DNA from 2 places in the Phyllobacterium sp. 22552 genome. Region 2 is predicted to be linked to the other one. Evidence: predicted binding sites of a transcription regulator. Region 2 holds the regulator's gene; the other holds the start of a gene.
What was found. Region 2 encodes HrcA, which represses chaperone genes, less so after heat shock. Its sites were predicted from a motif close to GTTAGCACTCNCNNNNNGNGAGTGCTAAC; they were not measured.
Positions count from the first base shown of each region.

Region 1: groES (co-chaperone GroES) is a predicted target of HrcA. The motif match lies at 3,179-3,207, and genes of this name have one in related genera.

Region 1 is NZ_JBQENG010000003.1:523,053-527,452, forward strand. Features, by position in the region: gene ACTJI9_RS09730 (NADPH-dependent FMN reductase) at 1-550, opposite strand, end outside; gene ACTJI9_RS09735 (winged helix-turn-helix transcriptional regulator) at 639-1,046, shown strand; gene groL (chaperonin GroEL) at 1,119-2,765, opposite strand; gene groES (co-chaperone GroES) at 2,822-3,118, opposite strand; gene ACTJI9_RS09750 (ArsR/SmtB family transcription factor) at 3,482-3,793, opposite strand; gene ACTJI9_RS09755 (cation diffusion facilitator family transporter) at 3,790-4,400, opposite strand, start outside.
Region 2 is NZ_JBQENG010000004.1:146,937-151,336, forward strand. Features, by position in the region: gene ACTJI9_RS10825 (VOC family protein) at 1-1, opposite strand, end outside; gene rph (ribonuclease PH) at 13-729, opposite strand; gene hrcA (heat-inducible transcriptional repressor HrcA) at 854-1,921, shown strand; gene grpE (nucleotide exchange factor GrpE) at 1,998-2,711, shown strand; gene ACTJI9_RS10845 (trimeric intracellular cation channel family protein) at 2,820-3,473, shown strand; gene ACTJI9_RS10850 (adenosine kinase) at 3,476-4,400, opposite strand, start outside.

The DNA.
Region 1 (4,400 bases), on a different contig from region 2:
GTGCAGCTTTCAAGGCGTTGCCCCACCAGACAAGCTGATCAAGCTGGGCGCCTGCCGCCTCATTGAGGTGCGGATAATCGCTAAGCTTCTTTTCCCCTTTAACGACAGTCAAATATTCGGGGAAGGAAATATGGACGCCGGTCTTGACAGATGCCGCACCCATTTCAACGAATATAAGACGCAGATGTTCAACGGCGCGTGCACCGCCGACACCACCATATCCCACAAAAGCGACTGGCTTTTGAATGAACTCACCAAGATCTATCGCATTCTTCAGCACGGCAGTTGGCGCGTGGTTGTACTCTGCGACAGTGAAAATAAATCCGTCGAAAGAGCGCATCTTCTTCTTCCAGCGCTCGGCGGTTTCGCTTTCCGCCGTCGTGCTGCGTTCTTCACCAAAGAAATGCATAGGATAGTCTAGCAGGTCGACAATCTCGACCTCTAAATCATCGCGTTGGCTTGCAACGTCAGCGATCCATTTGGCAGGAAACTCGGCGAACCGGCCAATGCGCGTGCTGCCGACGATGACGCCGATTTTTAGTTTTGCCATTTTCAGAAATCCTTATCTTGGGATGGTAACTATTTGTGACCGGAGCTATATAGGTGACTGTTAAAAGTTCTAGCAAGGAGGCACTTTTTTGAAACCGAAGCACTTTGAGGTAACTCCTGCCTGTGGTGCGGTCCACCAGATTCTTTCCCGTGTCGGAGATAAGTGGACCGTGCTGGTCGTTAATTATTTGGGCGCTGGTTCAATGCGGTTCAACGAGTTGAAACGCTCGATTGATGGCATTTCTCAAAAAATGCTTACCAGCACTTTGCGTGGCTTGGAGCGCGACGGTTTTGTAACGAGAACGGTGTTTCCGACAATCCCGCCGCGTGTGGATTATGAGCTTACCGATCTTGGACGCGATCTGCTTGTGCCGGTGCGCAACCTTGCTGACTTCGCCATCCAAAATGAAACGCGTATCGCCAATGCGCGGGCCAGCTTCGATTCCGCGAACAAGGCTACGGAAATCACTCCGCCTTTCGCTCAAGCTGCCGAATAAAAACGCTTACTCGTACAACAAAAAAGGCGGGTCGAAACCCGCCTTTTCCGTATTCTATAGGGAGAGGACTTCTTAGAAGTCCATGCCGCCCATGCCGCCCATTCCGCCGCCTGGCATCTGGGGAGCACCGCCATTGTCCTTCTTAGGAGCTTCGGCAATCATGGCTTCGGTGGTGACTAGAAGACCTGCAACCGATGCTGCGTCCTGCAGAGCAGTACGAACAACCTTGACTGGATCAACAATGCCCATGACGATCAGATCGCCATATTCACCATTGGCCGCATTGTAGCCGTAGGTTTCTTTCTTGCTTTCAAGAATCTTGCCAACAACGATGGAAGCTTCATCGCCAGCATTTGTTGCGATCTGACGAGCCGGAGCCTGCAGAGCACGACGAACGATGTTGATGCCTGCATCCTGATCGGAATTTGCGCCCTTAAGAGTAAGGTTCGCAGAGGCACGTAGAAGAGCAACACCACCGCCAGGAACAATGCCTTCTTCAACAGCAGCACGCGTTGCGTTGAGAGCGTCGTCAACGCGGTCCTTCTTTTCCTTCACTTCAACTTCCGTTGCACCGCCAACGCGGATAACTGCAACACCGCCAGCGAGCTTGGCAAGACGTTCCTGCAGCTTCTCACGGTCGTAGTCGGAAGTTGTTTCATCGATCTGCTGCTTGATCTGGCCGACGCGGGCGTTGATTTCACCCTTCTTGCCATGACCGTCAACGATCGTGGTGTTTTCCTTGGTGATCGACACCTTCTTGGCGCGGCCGAGCATGTCGAGCGTAACGCTTTCGAGCTTGATGCCGAGGTCTTCGGAAATAACCTGACCGCCAGTAAGGATAGCGATGTCTTCAAGCATTGCCTTGCGGCGATCGCCGAAGCCAGGAGCCTTTACAGCCGCAATCTTCAGACCGCCGCGCAGCTTGTTGACAACGAGCGTAGCAAGAGCTTCGCCTTCTACGTCTTCAGAAATGATGACGAGTGGCTTGGAAGTCTGAACAACAGCTTCGAGAACTGGCAAAAGAGCCTGAAGGTTCGAGAGCTTCTTTTCATGAAGAAGGATGTAAGCATCTTCAAGATCAGCAACCATCTTTTCAGGGTTGGTGACGAAGTATGGCGACAGGTAGCCGCGATCGAACTGCATGCCTTCAACGACTTCCAGTTCGGTTTCAGCGGTCTTGGCTTCTTCAACGGTGATGACACCCTCGTTGCCGACCTTCTGCATTGCCTTGGCAATCATTTCGCCGATTTCGGTCTCGCCATTGGCAGAGATCGTGCCAACCTGCGCAACTTCTTCCGAAGTCTTGATCTTCTTGGCGCTCTTGCCGAGCTGCTTGACGACTTCTGCAACAGCAAGATCGATGCCGCGCTTCAGATCCATCGGGTTCATGCCAGCAGCAACAGCCTTGCCGCCTTCCTGAACGATTGCCTGAGCAAGAACAGTAGCAGTCGTGGTGCCGTCGCCAGCGATGTCGTTCGTCTTCGAAGCGACTTCACGGACCATCTGTGCGCCCATGTTTTCGAACTTGTCTTCAAGTTCGATTTCCTTGGCAACAGTCACGCCGTCCTTGGTGATGCGTGGAGCGCCGAAGGACTTGTCGATGACAACGTTACGGCCTTTCGGGCCGAGCGTTACCTTGACTGCATCTGCAAGGATATTAACGCCGCGCAGCATGCGCTCACGCGCGTCGCGGCCGAATTTTACTTCTTTAGAAGCCATTTTATCTCTCCTGGGATTTAACCCGGTTTGATCGAAATATTATTGGGTGACGGTGATTAGCCGAGGATGCCGAGAATGTCGGATTCCTTCATGATCAGCAGATCTTCGCCGCCGATCTTGACTTCCGTGCCGGACCACTTGCCGAACAGGATGTGATCGCCTGCCTTGACATCGAGCGGTATGAGCTTGCCAGCTTCGTCACGAGCGCCTGTGCCTACGGAGACGATTTCGCCTTCCTGTGGCTTTTCCTTGGCAGTATCCGGAATGATGATGCCGCCTGCAGTCTTTGCTTCCGATTCAACGCGGCGTACTACGACGCGGTCGTGAAGCGGGCGGAACTTGGTCTTGGCCATGGTTAGAACCCTTGATGTTGGTGTCAAAACGGTTTCGCAAACAGTTGTGCCATTCGCGTTATTAGCACTCGTTGATAGTGAGTGCTAACTGGAGCCGGAGATAGTGGGAGGGGTCGAAAGAGTCAAGGGAAAGGCGATGAAATTTTCATGACATTGGTGGATTCGAAGTTCCAGGTTGGACGCCGTCATACTCAGATAGCAGGGCCCCGGTAGGCTCCATCGCTATTTCACCATCCAGCGCTCGAGCAATGTGCATGTGCTGTCTTTGATTGCGCGCCATTGCGGCAACTTGTCCTTTGAAAAAGAGCCCAGAACTTTGGTGAGCGCCTTACCTGAAGTATAAAACGATCCGATGAAGCAGTTTTAGTCGTCACTATCCTCGCATACGTGATGCGCCATATCGACAAGCATGTCGCTGACATGTTTGTCAGCAAGTTCATAAAAAATCTGCTTTGCCTGCCGGTTGCCGCGCACCAGACGCGCCCCACGCAGTAATCGCAAGTGGTGACTGACCAATGATTGCGACAAATCCAGGCTTGCCGCAATGTCGCCGACGGAGCGTGGGTGTTCGAGACAAAAGAACAGGATTCGTAGTCGCGTCGGGTCGCCAAGCAGTTTGAATGTCTCGGCGAGGATGGTCGTATCAAGCTGGGATGGTATCGTTATTTTGCTCAATGTTTGTGACCTTCATGGCTATGGTCATGCGCTGCATGATCATGATCACCGTGGCCGCTATGGTCATCCTCCCCGTGATCGTGGTCATGTTCGCCGGAGGTGTCGATGCCAAGACAGCAGTCGCCGGTAGCATCGGCAAAATCGATGGCAATGGTCGAATGCTCGATCTCGAATTTTTTGATCAGCTCCGCCTCGACGGCTTTCACCAGCAGGCGCGGATCGCTGCCCTCTTTTGGCTTCACATGCAAGGTTGCCAGCGCCTTGCCGGATGTGATCATCCAGACGTGGACATGGCGTACGCCAGCCAGGTCGGAGACCGTTTTCATCAAGTGCTGTTCGATTTCTTCCGGCTTGGCATTTTCCGGGGCGCCTTCAAGCAGAATATGCAGGGAATTGCGCAGAAGTGCCCAAGCGCTGCGCAGGATCAACAAGCACACGAAGACCGAAAGGATCGGGTCGATTGGTGTCCAACCAGTATAATAGATAATGACCGATGCCGTAATGGCAGCTACGGAACCAAGCAGGTCGCCAAGAACGTGCAAGATCGCACCTTTGATGTTGACGTGATCCTTGTCGCCGCGGGTCAAAATCCAGAAGACGCCGATAT
Region 2 (4,400 bases):
TGGTCATTACTCTTAGCTAACCGCCATTTTTTGCAGTGAGACCAGCCGCGTAATGCCATTACGGGCCAAATCCATCAGCGCCAGCAATTCTTCCTGTGAGAACGGTTCACCTTCGGCAGTACCCTGCACCTCAACAATTCCACCCTTGCCGGTCATGACAAAATTGGCGTCAGTCTGTGCCGTGGAATCTTCCAGATAATCGAGATCAATGACGGGCGTTCCGTTGGATATACCGCATGAAATCGCGGCAACATGATCCTTGAGAACCTTGTCAACTTTCAGCATCTGGCGTGTCTCCATCCAGCGCAAGCATTCATGCAAGGCAACCCAGCCCCCGGTGATTGCCGCAGTTCGCGTGCCGCCATCGGCCTGAATCACATCGCAATCAACCGTAATCTGCACTTCGCCCAGCGCCTGCAGATCAATGACTGCACGCAAGGAACGCGCGATCAGCCGCTGAATCTCAAGCGTGCGGCCGCCCTGTTTACCCGAAGATGCCTCACGGCGCATGCGATCACCCGTCGAACGGGGCAGCATGCCATATTCCGCTGTCACCCAGCCCTTGCCGCTATTACGCATCCAACCCGGTACTTTTTCCTCAAGGCTGGCTGTGCACAAAACATGGGTATCGCCAAATTTAACCAGGCACGAGCCCTCGGCATGTTTTGAAATGCCGCGCTCAAAGGAAATGGCGCGCATTTCGTCGGGGGCTCGTTTGGAGTGACGCATGGATAGACCTCTTGTTGATAAGCTTTCCGCCTTTTAACCGCGATGATGTTATGAAGCAAAGGCTTTGATGATTGCTCTAACAATGCTTATATCTATGGCACAGTCATGAGATAGATGAGGCATAATGAACAAAGCAGTCGCCCCGGAAGCACTCCAATCGCTCGATCAGAGATCACGCGATATTTTCCGGCGCATCGTCGAAAGTTATCTGGGCGACGGTGAACCTGTCGGATCGAGAAACCTGTCCCGCATATTGCCCGTCGCCTTGTCGCCGGCAACGATCCGCAATGTGATGAGCGATCTTGAACATCTCGGTCTCGTTTATGCGCCGCATATTTCCGCAGGACGCCTGCCCACACAGCTTGGGCTGCGTTTTTTCGTAGATGCCTTCATGGAGGTCGGCGATCTTTCATCTTCCGAACGCAATTCCATTGAGGCGCAGGTTCGTGCCGGTGATGCGCAGACCGCCGAGAACGTGCTGACACAAGCCAGCCAGATCCTGTCCGGCATGTCGCGCGGCGCGGGCCTTGTGCTCGCGACGAAGGTGGAAGGCGCGTTGAAACACATCGAATTTGTGCGGCTGGAACCAACCAAAGCCCTGGCGGTTCTCGTGACGCAGAATGGCGATGTGGAAAACCGTGTCATTGACCTGCCAATCGGTGTCACGCCCTCACAACTGATCGAAGCATCCAACTTTCTCAATGCGCATATTCAGGGGCGTACCATTACCGAGGCAAGGCAGGAAATCGCCCGCCTGAAGGATGAGACGCAACAGGCTCTCGATAGTCTTTCGCAGCATCTGGTGCAGCAGGGTCTGGCTATCTGGGGTGGTGACGGAGCTGGCCAGCCGGCACGCCTGATCGTCCGGGGCCGGGGTAATCTGCTCGATTCCATCCATGCGGAAGCCGATCTGGAACGTCTGCGCCATCTTTTCGATGATCTGGAAACCAAGGAAGGCACGCTGCAACTGCTCGATCTGGCCGAAGCCGGACCTGGTGTGCGTATTTTCATCGGTTCAGAAAACAAGCTGTTTTCGCTATCCGGCTCCTCTTTGGTAATTGCGCCCTATCGGGATTCCGAACAGCGTATCATCGGTGCGCTTGGTGTCATTGGTCCGACCCGGTTGAACTATGCCCGCATCGTACCGATGGTGGACTATACGGCACAACTTGTCTCAAGACTCTTGCGTTAGCGCGGTTTGCACTTGATTTTCGGACGCTAAACCTCGATATCCAGCGCAACTTACGAATATAGGACGGACTGGATAGATGACTGACGAAAAGAACAATCACGACACACCTGATCTCGATCAGCGCGATCTGAAAAATCCGCGTGATCGCGATGCGCTGAAACGCGCTGCCGATGATTTTCTGAAATCGCGCAAGGCCGAGGAATATGCTCTGGCCAATGAAGACGAAGTCGAGACAAATGCTCAAAACTGGGCCGAGCTGGACAAGCTGCGCGCGGAAAATGGCGACCTGAAAGATCAGCTTCTCCGCCTTGCCGCCGACATGGAAAATTTGCGCAAGCGCACCGCTCGTGACGTGCATGATGCGCGCAGCTATTCGGTTGCAAACTTTGCGCGTGATGTACTCTCGGTTTCAGACAATCTGAAGCGCGCGCTGGAGGCGATTCCCGCTGATGCGCTGGCGCAGGGTGATGCTGGCTTCAAGGCACTGGCTGAAGGCGTGGAAATTACCGAACGCTCGCTGATGTCGGCTCTGGAGCGCCACGGCGTCAAGAAGATTGAACCGCAGGGCCAAAAATTTGACCCGAATTTCCATCAGGCAATGTTTGAAATCCCAAATGCGGATGTTCCGCACAACACAGTGTTGCAGGTAGCACAGTCCGGTTTCGTTATTGGCGACCGCATGCTGCGCCCGGCTCTGGTTGGTGTTTCCAAAGGTGGCCCCAAGCAGGCCGCGGCTGAAGGTCAACCTGAACCCGGCCCAATTAATCCACAAGCGGAAAAAGACGCCTGAGCCAATCTGAGTGATTGAAAGAGCCGCATCCCCAAGGGACGCGGCTCTTTTCATTTTGGCCGCTGCGTGCTGTATCTTCCAGCCAGATAAATGCGCGGAGCACTGCCCATGACCATGATTCAGATATTCAATTATGCGGGCGTGTTTGTGTTTGCTGCCACGGGCGCGCTTGCCGCTTCCCGGCGACAACTCGATATAATAGCCTTTATCTTTCTGGCTGCTGTTACCGGGATCGGCGGCGGCACGTTACGCGATCTCATTTTGGGCGTTCCGGTGTTTTGGGTTGAGGACCCGGGCAATTTGCTCGTCTGCATGGCAGCTGCCTTCATTGTCTATTTCTCGGCAAACTTACTTGAGTCGCGCTATCGCTTGCTGTTGTGGCTCGATGCGATGGGCCTTGCGGCCTATAGTGTTCTTGGTGCTGCCAAAGGACTGGCTCTGGGCTTCGATTCCACAATCGCAGTTGTAACGGGAATTTTGACCGCAACCTTTGGTGGTATATTGCGTGATATCGTTTCTGGCGAACCGTCGGTGCTCATGCGCCGCGAGATTTACGTCACGGCGGCGTTGGCTGGCTCCAGCGCGTATACGCTTTTGTACAAACTCTCCGTTGCTCCCGAGATCGCAGCAGTTGCAGCCGCGCTCGCCGCTTTTGCCGTTCGCGGCGGAGCGCTATATTTCGGCTGGATATTACCCAACTATCACAAGCCCGGCCGCACCGATGAGGAACTCAAGCGGGACGGTTATATCCGCTCGGAATAGGTTTATAGCAACCCCGCCTGTTCAGCTGCCGTCTTCAGATTTTGTTGAGGGCGAGGACCGATCTGCTGGATTACGAGTCCAGCTGTCAGCGAGCCAAGTTTTGCACAGTCGGTCAATGACCGGCCACTGGTATAACCAAACAGAAAGCCCGCAGCATAAAGATCACCTGCCCCGGTTGTATCCACCAGTTCTTCAATTGCTATTGCCGGAACTGAAACGGTTACATCCCCCGACACGACGACCGAGCCTCTTTCGGAGCGTGTGATCGCAGCCAGCTTGCAATCCTTGCGGATCAACTCCAAACCGGTTTCGAAATCATCGGTTTGGTACAATGATTTCAACTCGGCTTCGTTGGCAAAGACTATGTCGACCGTGCCTGAACGCATCAAATCAAGAAATTCGTCACGATATCTGTCTACACAGAATGGATCCGAAAGCGTCATCGATACTTCGCGGCCATATTCGTGGGCGATTTTTGCGGAAAGCCGGATCGCTTCCTTCGCGCGGGGCGGGTCCCACAGGTAGCCTTCGAAATAGGTTACCTTTGCTTCAGAAACTTTCGAGCTTTCGACATCTTCCGGTCCAAGCTCAATGCAGGCGCCGAGATAGGTATTCATCGAACGTTCGCCATCGGGCGTTACAAAGATCATGGATCTGGCCGTGGGGGGCGGCGCCTGTAACACGCGCGTGTCGAATGCTACGCCTTGCGAGCGGATATCATGGGTAAAAATATGGCCAAGCTGATCATCGGCAACCTTGCCAAAATAAGCAGCACGGCCTCCAAGGCTAGCGATGCCAGCGGCGGTATTGCCGGCACTTCCGCCCGAAGCTTCGATCGCGGGGCCCATACGCCCGTAGAGAAATTCCGCACGCTCGGCATCAATGAGGTTCATTGCATTTTTGATGATGCCGTTCTTCACGATGAAA